Regions from separate parts of the Proteus sp. MB838 genome, predicted to be linked through region 3. Evidence: predicted binding sites of a transcription regulator. Region 3 holds the regulator's gene; each other region holds the start of a gene.
The links. Region 3 encodes LexA, which represses DNA repair genes until DNA is damaged. Its sites were predicted from a motif close to TNCTGTATGTACATACAGNA; they were not measured.
Positions count from the first base shown of each region.

Region 1 (3,286 bases), on a different contig from region 3:
TTTCAGGGAATATCAATGTAAAAGATGGCGTGATCCGTGTTATGCATGCGGGCCAAGTTGAAGGGGAATTAACGGCGCCAGACATCATTATTGATGGTTTTGTTAAAGGTATTTGTGCCGCAAACAATCTTGATATTCTAGAGCATGGTGAACTACGTGGCACTAGTCGTTGTGGCAGTATGTCAATTAAACGTGGCGGTGTCTTTACTGGACAATCTGAACAGGTTGAACACCAAGCTAAAGCCGTTGCACAGCAACGTGTTGTATCTATTAAAGAAGGTACAGTTAATACCAATAAAGAGTCTGTAACTGCAGAAAGTAAACTAAAAGAAAATAAAAAATAAAAGCGATTCTCTTTTTATTACTTATGATCTGTTTTATTTTATCATTATTATCCTAACTAATTAGAATGAGAATAATGATGGAATTGGCTACTCCTCGATTACGTTTACGAGAATGGCGTGAAAGTGATAAAGCGCCATTTTTTTTACATATTAACGCCTCAGCATCGGTGATGCGTTATTTCCCTTCACCACTTACCCGCGCAGAAAGCGATGCAATGGTTGATACATTGCGTGATAAATTTATTCAGCAAAATGGTTGGGGACTTTGGGCCGTTGAATTAAAAGAGACTCAAGAGCTTATTGGCTTTGTTGGATTAAATATTCCTAATGCCCCTTTGCCTTTTAATCCGTGTGTTGAAATAGGTTGGCGTATTGCACAATCTCATTGGCGTAAAGGGTACACTTATGAGGCGGCCTTAACAGTATTAAAATATGCTTTTGAACAGTTGAAACTGGAAGAAGTGGTGGCATTTACCGCCGTGACCAATTTACCCTCAGAAGGGGTGATGAAAAAACTCGGTATGAAGAAGTCTGAATATTTTATGCATCCATCTCTAGATAAAACACACCCTTTAGCACAACATGTATTATACCGATTAAAAAAAGCAGACTTTATTTTCCCGATAAACGTTTAGATTTTTTAGCCGGTAATGCAGGAACGGGTTTCTTATCATCAATAAGATGCCTAATTGCTAAATAGGGATGATAAATTAGCATTCGAGGCCCCGCCCAACGCATGACTTGTTTCATTGCTGCTCTTTTTACTGGCTGATAGCAGTGAATTGGGCATTGTTTGCAGGCGGGTTTTTCCTCACCATAGCGACATTTATCTAGTCTTTTATAAGCATATGTCACTAATTGCTGATAATACTCGGGGTCGGTATTAGGATGCGCTCGTTCATACAGAGCAACCATTTTTTGGATGGTTTGCTTCTCTCGATTAATTCTTTTACCTGACATGGTACTCTCACTTCTTATTGTTGCATTTAAAATGCATTTTATCATAACGCATGACTGGGATGATAAATTAATTGGCTATTTTTAAGGCAAAAAAAGAAAAAATTTTGCAAAAATACTTTTCTTTTTTTTGATTATATAATACTGTATTTATATACAGTTTATTTGCCTTGGTATGGTGAAAATAATGCGTGTGGAAATTTTATTTAACAAACAATCTAATGTCACTGACTCACTATTTCCGCTGTTAGAACATGAACTAAGAAAAAAAATTATTCCTATTTATCCTGATATGCAGTTTCGTATCGCTTTTAGTAGCATGAATACGATCCAAGTCACGGGCGTAAAAGATGAAGCTAAGCATGAGCATATTATGGAGTTAATTCAAAGTGTTTGGGAAGATGATAGTTGGCTCCAAACGAATGATGATTAACGACCAATTAAGTTAAACAGAGATTGCCAGAGCATCTTACTTTTATTGATCAGATAGATAGTTAACAACATGCCAAACATGTTGCTTACTGGCAATCTACTTATTGATATTACTAATGGCGACAAATTTTGTTTTCACTGGTAGTAAAACCGCCATCAGCAGCAATAAATTTTCCTTTTTTTTCTAAAAATGCCACTAATTCGGCCGCTGTCATATTCTCAGCAGAACAGGTATGAAAGCGCGCTTCTTCCCCAAAACGTTGATGAATTGCCTCGATAAGTGATCTTTGCGTAAACGCCACTTTTGATGAAAGGATCATATGTAATACTTCATGACCATGTATAGATGCCATTTGTTAGCCCTTAATTATATAAGATGTATTTATTATGCATCTTTTTAGGAGGGAAACTTTGTTTTTAATCATAAAAAAGCGATGACAAAAGGTCATCGCTTCAGGTCGCTGATAAATAATATTTGCGCCGTAGTAAAGAACGGTTTATTTCTCAGCTTGTTGAAGTATTTTTTGCATTTCATCTTTTAGATAGAGTTTTTCTTTTTTTAGTTTTGCAACTTCATCATTGTAGCCTGCGCCATTAGGTCCTTCTAATTTAGCAATTTCTTGATCAAGTCGATGGTGTTTATCATAGAGAGCTTGGAAACGAGGATGGGTATTTTTTAACTGAGAAACCAGTGATTGTCTTTCTGAGAACATATAACCTCCTAATGAAAGAAATTGCGATCTCTATTTCAGTATAATCATAGATAGCTGATCTGCACGTTAGTGCATCACAAATTTACATTTCATCAATAAAAGAATGAGTTCTTTAAAAATTATCAGAATAATCCTCTCAGAGAGAGATCTGCTAAAGTGTTAGCATCTATATTATAAAATGCTAGTATTAAGATGATTACTAATAAAAATATCTAAGCAAAATTTGTTAACAGCGATTTGGCGCTGTGAATATGGAGAAAATGATGAATAAAGTAATTTTATCTTTGGTTGCAGCGATGTCTTTGTCTGCTTGCGCACAAGCGGTTGATAGTTTAGAAAAAGTCGCTCCTTATCCTAAAGCAAAGGAAAATCAAATTCGTCATGTTATTGAGTTAGAACAAAAAGAAAACGAAGGCAATTACCAAGTTGAGTTGATCGTGGGTAAAGAGATGATGGTTGATTGTAATCGTCAATGGTTTGGTGCTGAGTTAGATAAAAAAGATCTCGAAGGTTGGGGTTATGATTACTATATCGTAAGCGACTTAAATGGCCCAATGTCTACGATGATGGGTTGTCTTGATAACACTAAAAAACCCGCCTTTGTTCAAGCTAATATGGGGCAAGCGGCATTTATCCGCTATAACAGCAAATTACCTATTGTTGTCTATGCACCAAAAGATGTAGATGTGAAATATCGTGTGTGGTCTACTTCTGACGAGGTTAAAGATTCAACAAAGAAATAATGATTGATCTTTAATGATTATTGAGTGGAAAGCCCTTTGTTTTCAAAGGGCTTTTTTTACAACTAACGGATCACTAATACCGACATTTTTGCATGGC
Region 1 covers NZ_BAABMO010000042.1:1,061-4,346, forward strand. The annotation lists gene ACYUCW_RS15120 (bactofilin family protein) at 1-344, shown strand, start outside; gene ACYUCW_RS15125 (GNAT family N-acetyltransferase) at 419-979, shown strand; gene ACYUCW_RS15130 (nitrous oxide-stimulated promoter family protein) at 957-1,304, opposite strand; gene ACYUCW_RS15135 (DinI-like family protein) at 1,489-1,734, shown strand; gene ACYUCW_RS15140 (YecH family metal-binding protein) at 1,847-2,086, opposite strand; gene ACYUCW_RS15145 (DUF465 domain-containing protein) at 2,231-2,446, opposite strand; gene eco (serine protease inhibitor ecotin) at 2,710-3,189, shown strand; gene ACYUCW_RS15155 (universal stress protein) at 3,252-3,286, opposite strand, start outside.
Region 1: ACYUCW_RS15135 (DinI-like family protein) is a predicted target of LexA. The motif match lies at 1,444-1,463, and genes of this name have one in related genera.

Region 2 (3,286 bases), on a different contig from region 3:
ATGCATCACTGTTAGGATAAAGAGTGCTGTTATCAGTCTGTTGAGTAACAGGGGTAGATTGAGACGCAAAAGAGTGCTGAATATGGGGATGATACCCTTGTGCCGAGACTGGCGTTTCGGATGCTCCAGTCGTGACTGATGGCAATACCTCGTCATCTTCATCCTGTAAAACATCCTCACCGTAGCGTTCTTGCAGTTGTTGCTTAAACTGCTCAGCGAGGTGTTGCTCATACTCATCACTCTCCTCTTCTGTTTCTTGCGCAGAAAAGGTATGGGTATCAATGAAAGGTTGATTATCAGACTCGTCATACTCGTCATATGTTGACTGCGAGCTAGATGTCGCTGATGACATCGTGATGGTTGGCTCAACATTTTGTGTTGCTGATGTATCCTCACCATAGCGCTCACGTTGTTGCTCAAGAAATTGCTGACGTAACGATTGTTCGAAATTAGCCTGCTCTTGTATATCCGCTAAATCGTCTTCATGATCTTGTTGAAGCGCTTCTTCACGGCGGCGTAATTCCGCCTCACGTTGTGATGGGATACGAATACCATAAAGCTCTCGACGCGTTGGTAATCGTACAGGATTTGGTCGAGGTAATTCAGGCCCTAATCCTTGTTTAACTTGTGCACCGTGACTGACTATTGCTGCTGTTGCCACACTGGCAACACCGGCGGCTGTTTGAGTTAATGAAGCTGAATTGCTATCTGTTGATGTAGCTGATGTAGCAGATGGCGTAAATAGTGATGCACTATGGTCGCTATTATCCGCCGCTGTTTTTTGCGAGACAATTGGCGCTTCGTTTGTCTCAATAGGTTTGTTTTCCGTCAATGGCATGGTTGTCGGTACTTCTTCTGTCACGACACTATTGTCTGCCATAGAATCAGAGGAATGCGCTTGTTGCTTAAGAAATGCCGATGGTATTTCAAAGCGATAGTGTTCAGGTTCAGGCTCAGTGACTGGGCTAGCGTCATGAGTAGCCATAATGGATGGCGGTGTTACTTCTGCATCATGGGTTGTGGCATGCGTCGGTTGTTGATTATCAACAATATGCTCTGCCCGCTCTTTGCTCTCGTGCGCCTCAGCGATAACTGTCTCTGTGGCTGAAATCGTTGGGGTTGCAGATCCGCTAGCAACTTCTGAAGTTTCAGTTATATCATCATGTTGTGGCGTGATCGCCATTTCTTGCTGACGCGCTAACTCAAGGGCGGAAGGTGCAGAAAAGAGAATATCATCACTATCTGGTTCTATTTGCGCAGAAAGTTGATGTTCTGGCTGGGTGTTGTTATCCACCAGCGCCTCAGGATCTGCCTGAGCAGGATCGGCGGGTTCTTCATAATCATCATAATCAATATCTTTTTGACCACGATTAGTAATAAAAGCAACCGCACCTAAGATAACCGCACCAATCTTTTCGGTAATCGTCAGCCATGACCAGCCAGTAAATAGCGTAAAGCCTATCGCCCATACTGATAGTAGCGCCAGTGTTGCACCTAGCATATTAAACCAAGGTAGCAATGCCTTGCTAAATAAGCTACCAATCACCCCACCAGAGCTAAAATTGTAGATATCATCAAAATTAAGATCAGCTAACGCACAAGATGTAAGAACCAGAGCCAAGGCACCAATTGTACGTAATGCAAGGGAGAAAAAATCTGTGTATTCACGATTTTTTTGATGACGTAATGCATTCCAGCAACCAAATACCACCACAATAGGGATTGCATAAGCAAGCAAGCCAAATGCTGAAAAAAGGATATCAGCAAGCCATGCACCAATATTGCCACCTAAGTTTTGAATAGGTTCATTCCACGTGGTTTGTGACCAACTCGGATCGGCTGGATGGAAGCTCAGTAAAGAAATCATTAAAAAGATAGCACCAATGCCTATCAAAATAAGAAGGGCTTCCCAAATACGACGGCGGTTACTTATCTTAGTAAAACGAATATTTTTATCTTCTGTATATTCCTGGCTCAAAGAGGGCTCTCCAGGTTTCACTTAAGGTTTAAACGGAACAACGCTGAGATAACCCAGCGTTGAAACTGTATACATAAACAGGAGTGTACCTAACTTTATCCTGTTTTGCACTAACCTATTAGCAGGCTTAGCGTGTTTTAATCACTAGGCGATTGCTTTGTTTTACTTCTTCCATCACCACATAAGTGCGGGTGTCGTTTACACCAGGAAGACGTAATAGCGTTTCGCCTAATAATTTACGATAAGCAGACATATCAGGTACACGAGTTTTCAACAGATAGTCAAAGTCACCAGAAACTAAATGACATTCTTGGATCTCTTCAAGTTTTTGAACAGCCATATTAAATTGTTCAAAGACATCTGGTGCACCACGGTTTAATGTGATTTCCACAAATACCAACAGAGATGCATCTAGGTAATGAGGGTTTAATAGCGCAGTATAACCAGAAATAAATCCTTGGCGTTCTAATCGGCGTACACGCTCTAAACATGGGGTTGGTGATAAACCAACGCGTTTAGACAGCTCAACGTTTGAGATACGACCATCTTTCTGAAGCTCATTTAGAATATTCCGGTCTATTCTATCAAGATCTTTACCCGGACGTTTTTTATTATCAATCATCTCTATACTCTCTTTCTCTTTTTCTCTTACTTTATTTTCCTATACCCATACCTGTACACCTTCAGCATCATATTGAGACCTCGGTATCAAACGGTCAGAGCAAACTACCAATCTATTTTTATTTAATGCCAGATAAAACAATCATTTTATCCAAATTTTTATCTATTCATCTTGCAAAAGCACTATCCTATGCCCTGTCTGTCTAAAAATAATACCTATTACGTCTGAGGATAATTATCTTTTACAGTCATGTTTTCGCAAATGTACAGCGGATTGTCAAAGCAAATGAGCAAAAATCAGAACAAGGCGCTATGTTATTGTCTATATATGCAAGATAAACAGCAATTGTAAAGCAAAATGTTTCAGGTTAATTCGATGATGTTAACGCAATATAACTCTATAATTATTAAACTATATTACTATTAACTATTGCTAAAATAGTTAAAATATTATCGCTATTTCCCTTTCTTGGCTTTTTTTAACGTCTTATTTCTCCTACAATCGCTCAATTCGCATCAAGCCTAATCAAAGATGAGGTATCCATGAGCACCATCAAACATAGCAAACTTATTATTTTAGGTTCAGGTCCTGCCGGCTATACTGCAGCAGTTTATGCAGCACGAGCTAACCTAGAACCCGTGCTGATTACGGGTGTTGAAAAAGGAGGACAGCTCACTACCACAACT
Region 2 covers NZ_BAABMO010000004.1:94,069-97,354, reverse strand. The annotation lists gene ACYUCW_RS02985 (DNA translocase FtsK 4TM domain-containing protein) at 1-1,999, opposite strand, end outside; gene lrp (leucine-responsive transcriptional regulator Lrp) at 2,106-2,600, opposite strand; gene trxB (thioredoxin-disulfide reductase) at 3,143-3,286, shown strand, end outside.
Region 2: ACYUCW_RS02985 (DNA translocase FtsK 4TM domain-containing protein) is a predicted target of LexA. The motif match lies at 2,042-2,061, and genes of this name have one in related genera.

Region 3 (3,286 bases):
TGGATCCCATTTAATAAGCGCAAATGGGGGACACCATTATGACCTTCTCGACCCGGTGAGCGACCGAACATCACTGAAGCAGGTAACATTTCAATATCAAGATGCGGATTGTTACGATGAGCATCAAGATAAGCATGGAATGTTTTCACTGAATCTTTACGCGGATCGGGAGAGTAGTAACGGAATACTCTAGGACCATCGTCAATAAAGACGTAGGCTGGCAGTTTGGTTCCGTTAATTTCTATGGGTTGCAGAGGATCTGGCAAGCCAAGAGATAAACATTGCTGACGTAATGTCAGTAAGTCTGCTTTAGAGTGATAAGGCAGAACATAAAGGAAAGATCGCGACGTATCTAAGCCTAACTCAGTGATAGGATCAGTCGGAACTCGTTTACTTTTTACCAACAATTTCAGTGGTAAATTCAATGTGTTATAATATAGTTTACGCCAAGCTGACATAAATAGTTGTAGCCTCTTATTAGCAATACTTCGAAAGCATAACAGAAAGTCTTTCGTAGATCTGTGGTGCTGTGACAATATTAATAGAGAAAAGTGGCAAAATAATCGTTTGTTTTCGATAGAGTTTATTATGGCTAATCAAAATAAAGGTCTTACCCGAATCATTAAAGCTGGTGGCTATTCATATCAGGGCTTACGCGCCGCTTGGATCAATGAAGCCGCTTTTAGACAAGAAGCTATTGTGACCTTAATAGCAATTATCCTTGCATTTTTTATCGATGTCAGTGTTCTAGAGCGCATTTTATTGATTGGTTCAGTCGTCCTTGTCGTCATTTTAGAACTGGTCAATAGTGCTATAGAAGCTGTCGTCGATCGCATTGGTACAGAACGTCATGAATTATCAGGACGAGCAAAGGATATGGGATCAGCTGCCGTTCTCGTCGCTATTATATTGGGATTATTTACTTGGGGAACCATTCTTTGGCATCATTTTTTTGCATAAAGTAAAAAAAATCGACAATTGTCGAAAAATAATGCAAAGATGCGTGTTTTATATGCATTTGTAGTTCCCAATCGGCATATACCTGTATATACTCACAGTCTGACTGTATAAACAAACAGGGGGCGGAATGAAAGCATTAACTGCAAGGCAGCAGCAGGTTTACGATTTGGTTCGTGATCACATTTCGCAAACGGGTATGCCACCAACACGGGCGGAAATCGCTTCCCAACTTGGTTTTCGCTCACCTAATGCGGCAGAAGAGCATTTAAAAGCACTTGCTCGCAAAGGCGTGATAGAAATTGTCTCTGGTGCATCTAGAGGTATCCGTTTGCTACTTGAAGAAGAGCCTGAAGGCTTACCATTAATTGGACGAGTTGCAGCCGGTGAACCACTTTTAGCGCAAGAGCATATCGAAAGCCATTATCAAGTTGATCCTATGCTTTTTAAACCGAGCGCAGATTTTTTACTGCGTGTTAATGGTATGTCGATGAAAGATATCGGTATTATGGATGGCGATCTACTTGCTGTGCATAAAACACAAGATGTCCATAATGGCCAAGTGATTGTCGCACGTATTGAAGATGAAGTAACCGTAAAACGATTTAAGAAAGTCGGTAGTAAGATAGAACTGCACGCAGAAAATCCAGAGTTTTCACCTATTATCGTTGATTTACGTGAGCAGAGCTTTACTGTGGAAGGATTAGCAGTAGGGGTTATCCGTAACGGCGAATGGCTGTAATTTGTATCTAAGTCATTCAATCAATACAAATTATTGTACCAGATGCGCCGAAACCTCGTCCTCCAGTTCATCAGGGCGGGGAGAACGTCAAAAAGATGCAGATGATGTGTAAAAACATAAAATCATCTGCATTTTCTCTTTTTAATTTATACAAAAAAACATATGTTCCGCTGACTTTTATCTTTTATCTGCTTAACGAGGCTTATAGTCACCGGTTTTTTTCTGCTTAAGATTATCATCCATACTATGATCATGGTGACAACCTTCCGGATGTGTACAGGCTTGGGCTTCATGGCACTGAGCGCACAGCCCATGAATTTCAATCACACTATGGCGTAAATGAAAGCCATTATCTTTAGCGAGCGTACTGATCGCCCCTTCAATTTTATGACTACTTTTTTCTGTGACTGATAAGCAACGATCACAAATTAACATCACCGATGTATGCTCAGCATCATCAAAATGATGACAAAGCACATAGCTATTGGTGGATTCTATTTTGTGAATAAAACCTTGTTCAAGTAGAAATTCCAATCCACGATATACGGTAGGTGGTTTAGCTTGAGGCTCTACTTGGCGTAATAAATCTAATAAATCATAAGCGCTGATTGCGGTAGGTTGTTGCATGATCAGACGCAATACTGCCAGACGTTGTGAAGTCAGGCGAACACCTCGTTTCTGGCAGATCTTTTCTGCCTGAGCGAGCAATTTCTCTTCATTCATAGGATAGGATGCTCTCAGACGTGATTAATTGCGATGATCTTACCATATTTTTTTTGAGCAAACCTTTGTGGAAAGTGGGATTTTGAGAAAATAACGCTATAAATTGTCATTATCAGTAAATCAAATCTAACCATGGTGGAAGGGGCTAATATTTATTCACAAGACTTACCTTAACGCCAATGATGAACGAGTAATAGCCAATGGGAAATAGACAAGGTGTGACAATATGATTGGCAAATGCGGGATAAGCATGAAACAAAGAAAAGCCCGTTAATGATATAACAGGCTTTAGCATTTGATGTTATATGACTTAGAAGATAAGGTAAGTTCTTAAGTAACCGTCAGAACGGAATATCGTCATCAAAGTCCATTGGTGGTTCATTACTTGGCGCTGGTGCCGCTGCTGGTTGTTGTGCTGGGCGAGATGGTGCGCCACCACTAAACTGTTGTGATGCTTGTGGTTGCTGAGGTTGACCCCAACCGCCTTGGCCTTGTGAAGGTGCATTATCTTGACCACCACGGCCACCTAACATCTGCATTGTGCCACCGATATTCACCACAACTTCAGTGCTGTAGCGATCTTGACCACTTTGATCTTGCCATTTACGTGTTTGTAATTGACCTTCAATATAAACTTGTGAACCTTTACGCAGATACTCGCCAGCAATTTCTGCTAGTTTGCCGAAAATGACCACACGGTGCCATTCGGTTTTCTCTTTCATTTCACCGGTTTGTTTGTCGCGCCAGCTTTCTGAAGTTGCTAGTGTCAGATTTGCCACTGCACCACCACTTGGCATATAACGGATTTCTGGATCCTGCCCTAAATTACCGATAAGAATAACTTTGTTAACGCCTCTGCTCGCC
Region 3 covers NZ_BAABMO010000059.1:5,351-8,636, reverse strand. The annotation lists gene plsB (glycerol-3-phosphate 1-O-acyltransferase PlsB) at 1-458, opposite strand, end outside; gene ACYUCW_RS16870 (diacylglycerol kinase) at 589-960, shown strand; gene lexA (transcriptional repressor LexA) at 1,088-1,699, shown strand; gene zur (zinc uptake transcriptional repressor Zur) at 1,892-2,422, opposite strand; gene ssb1 (single-stranded DNA-binding protein SSB1) at 2,764-3,286, opposite strand, start outside.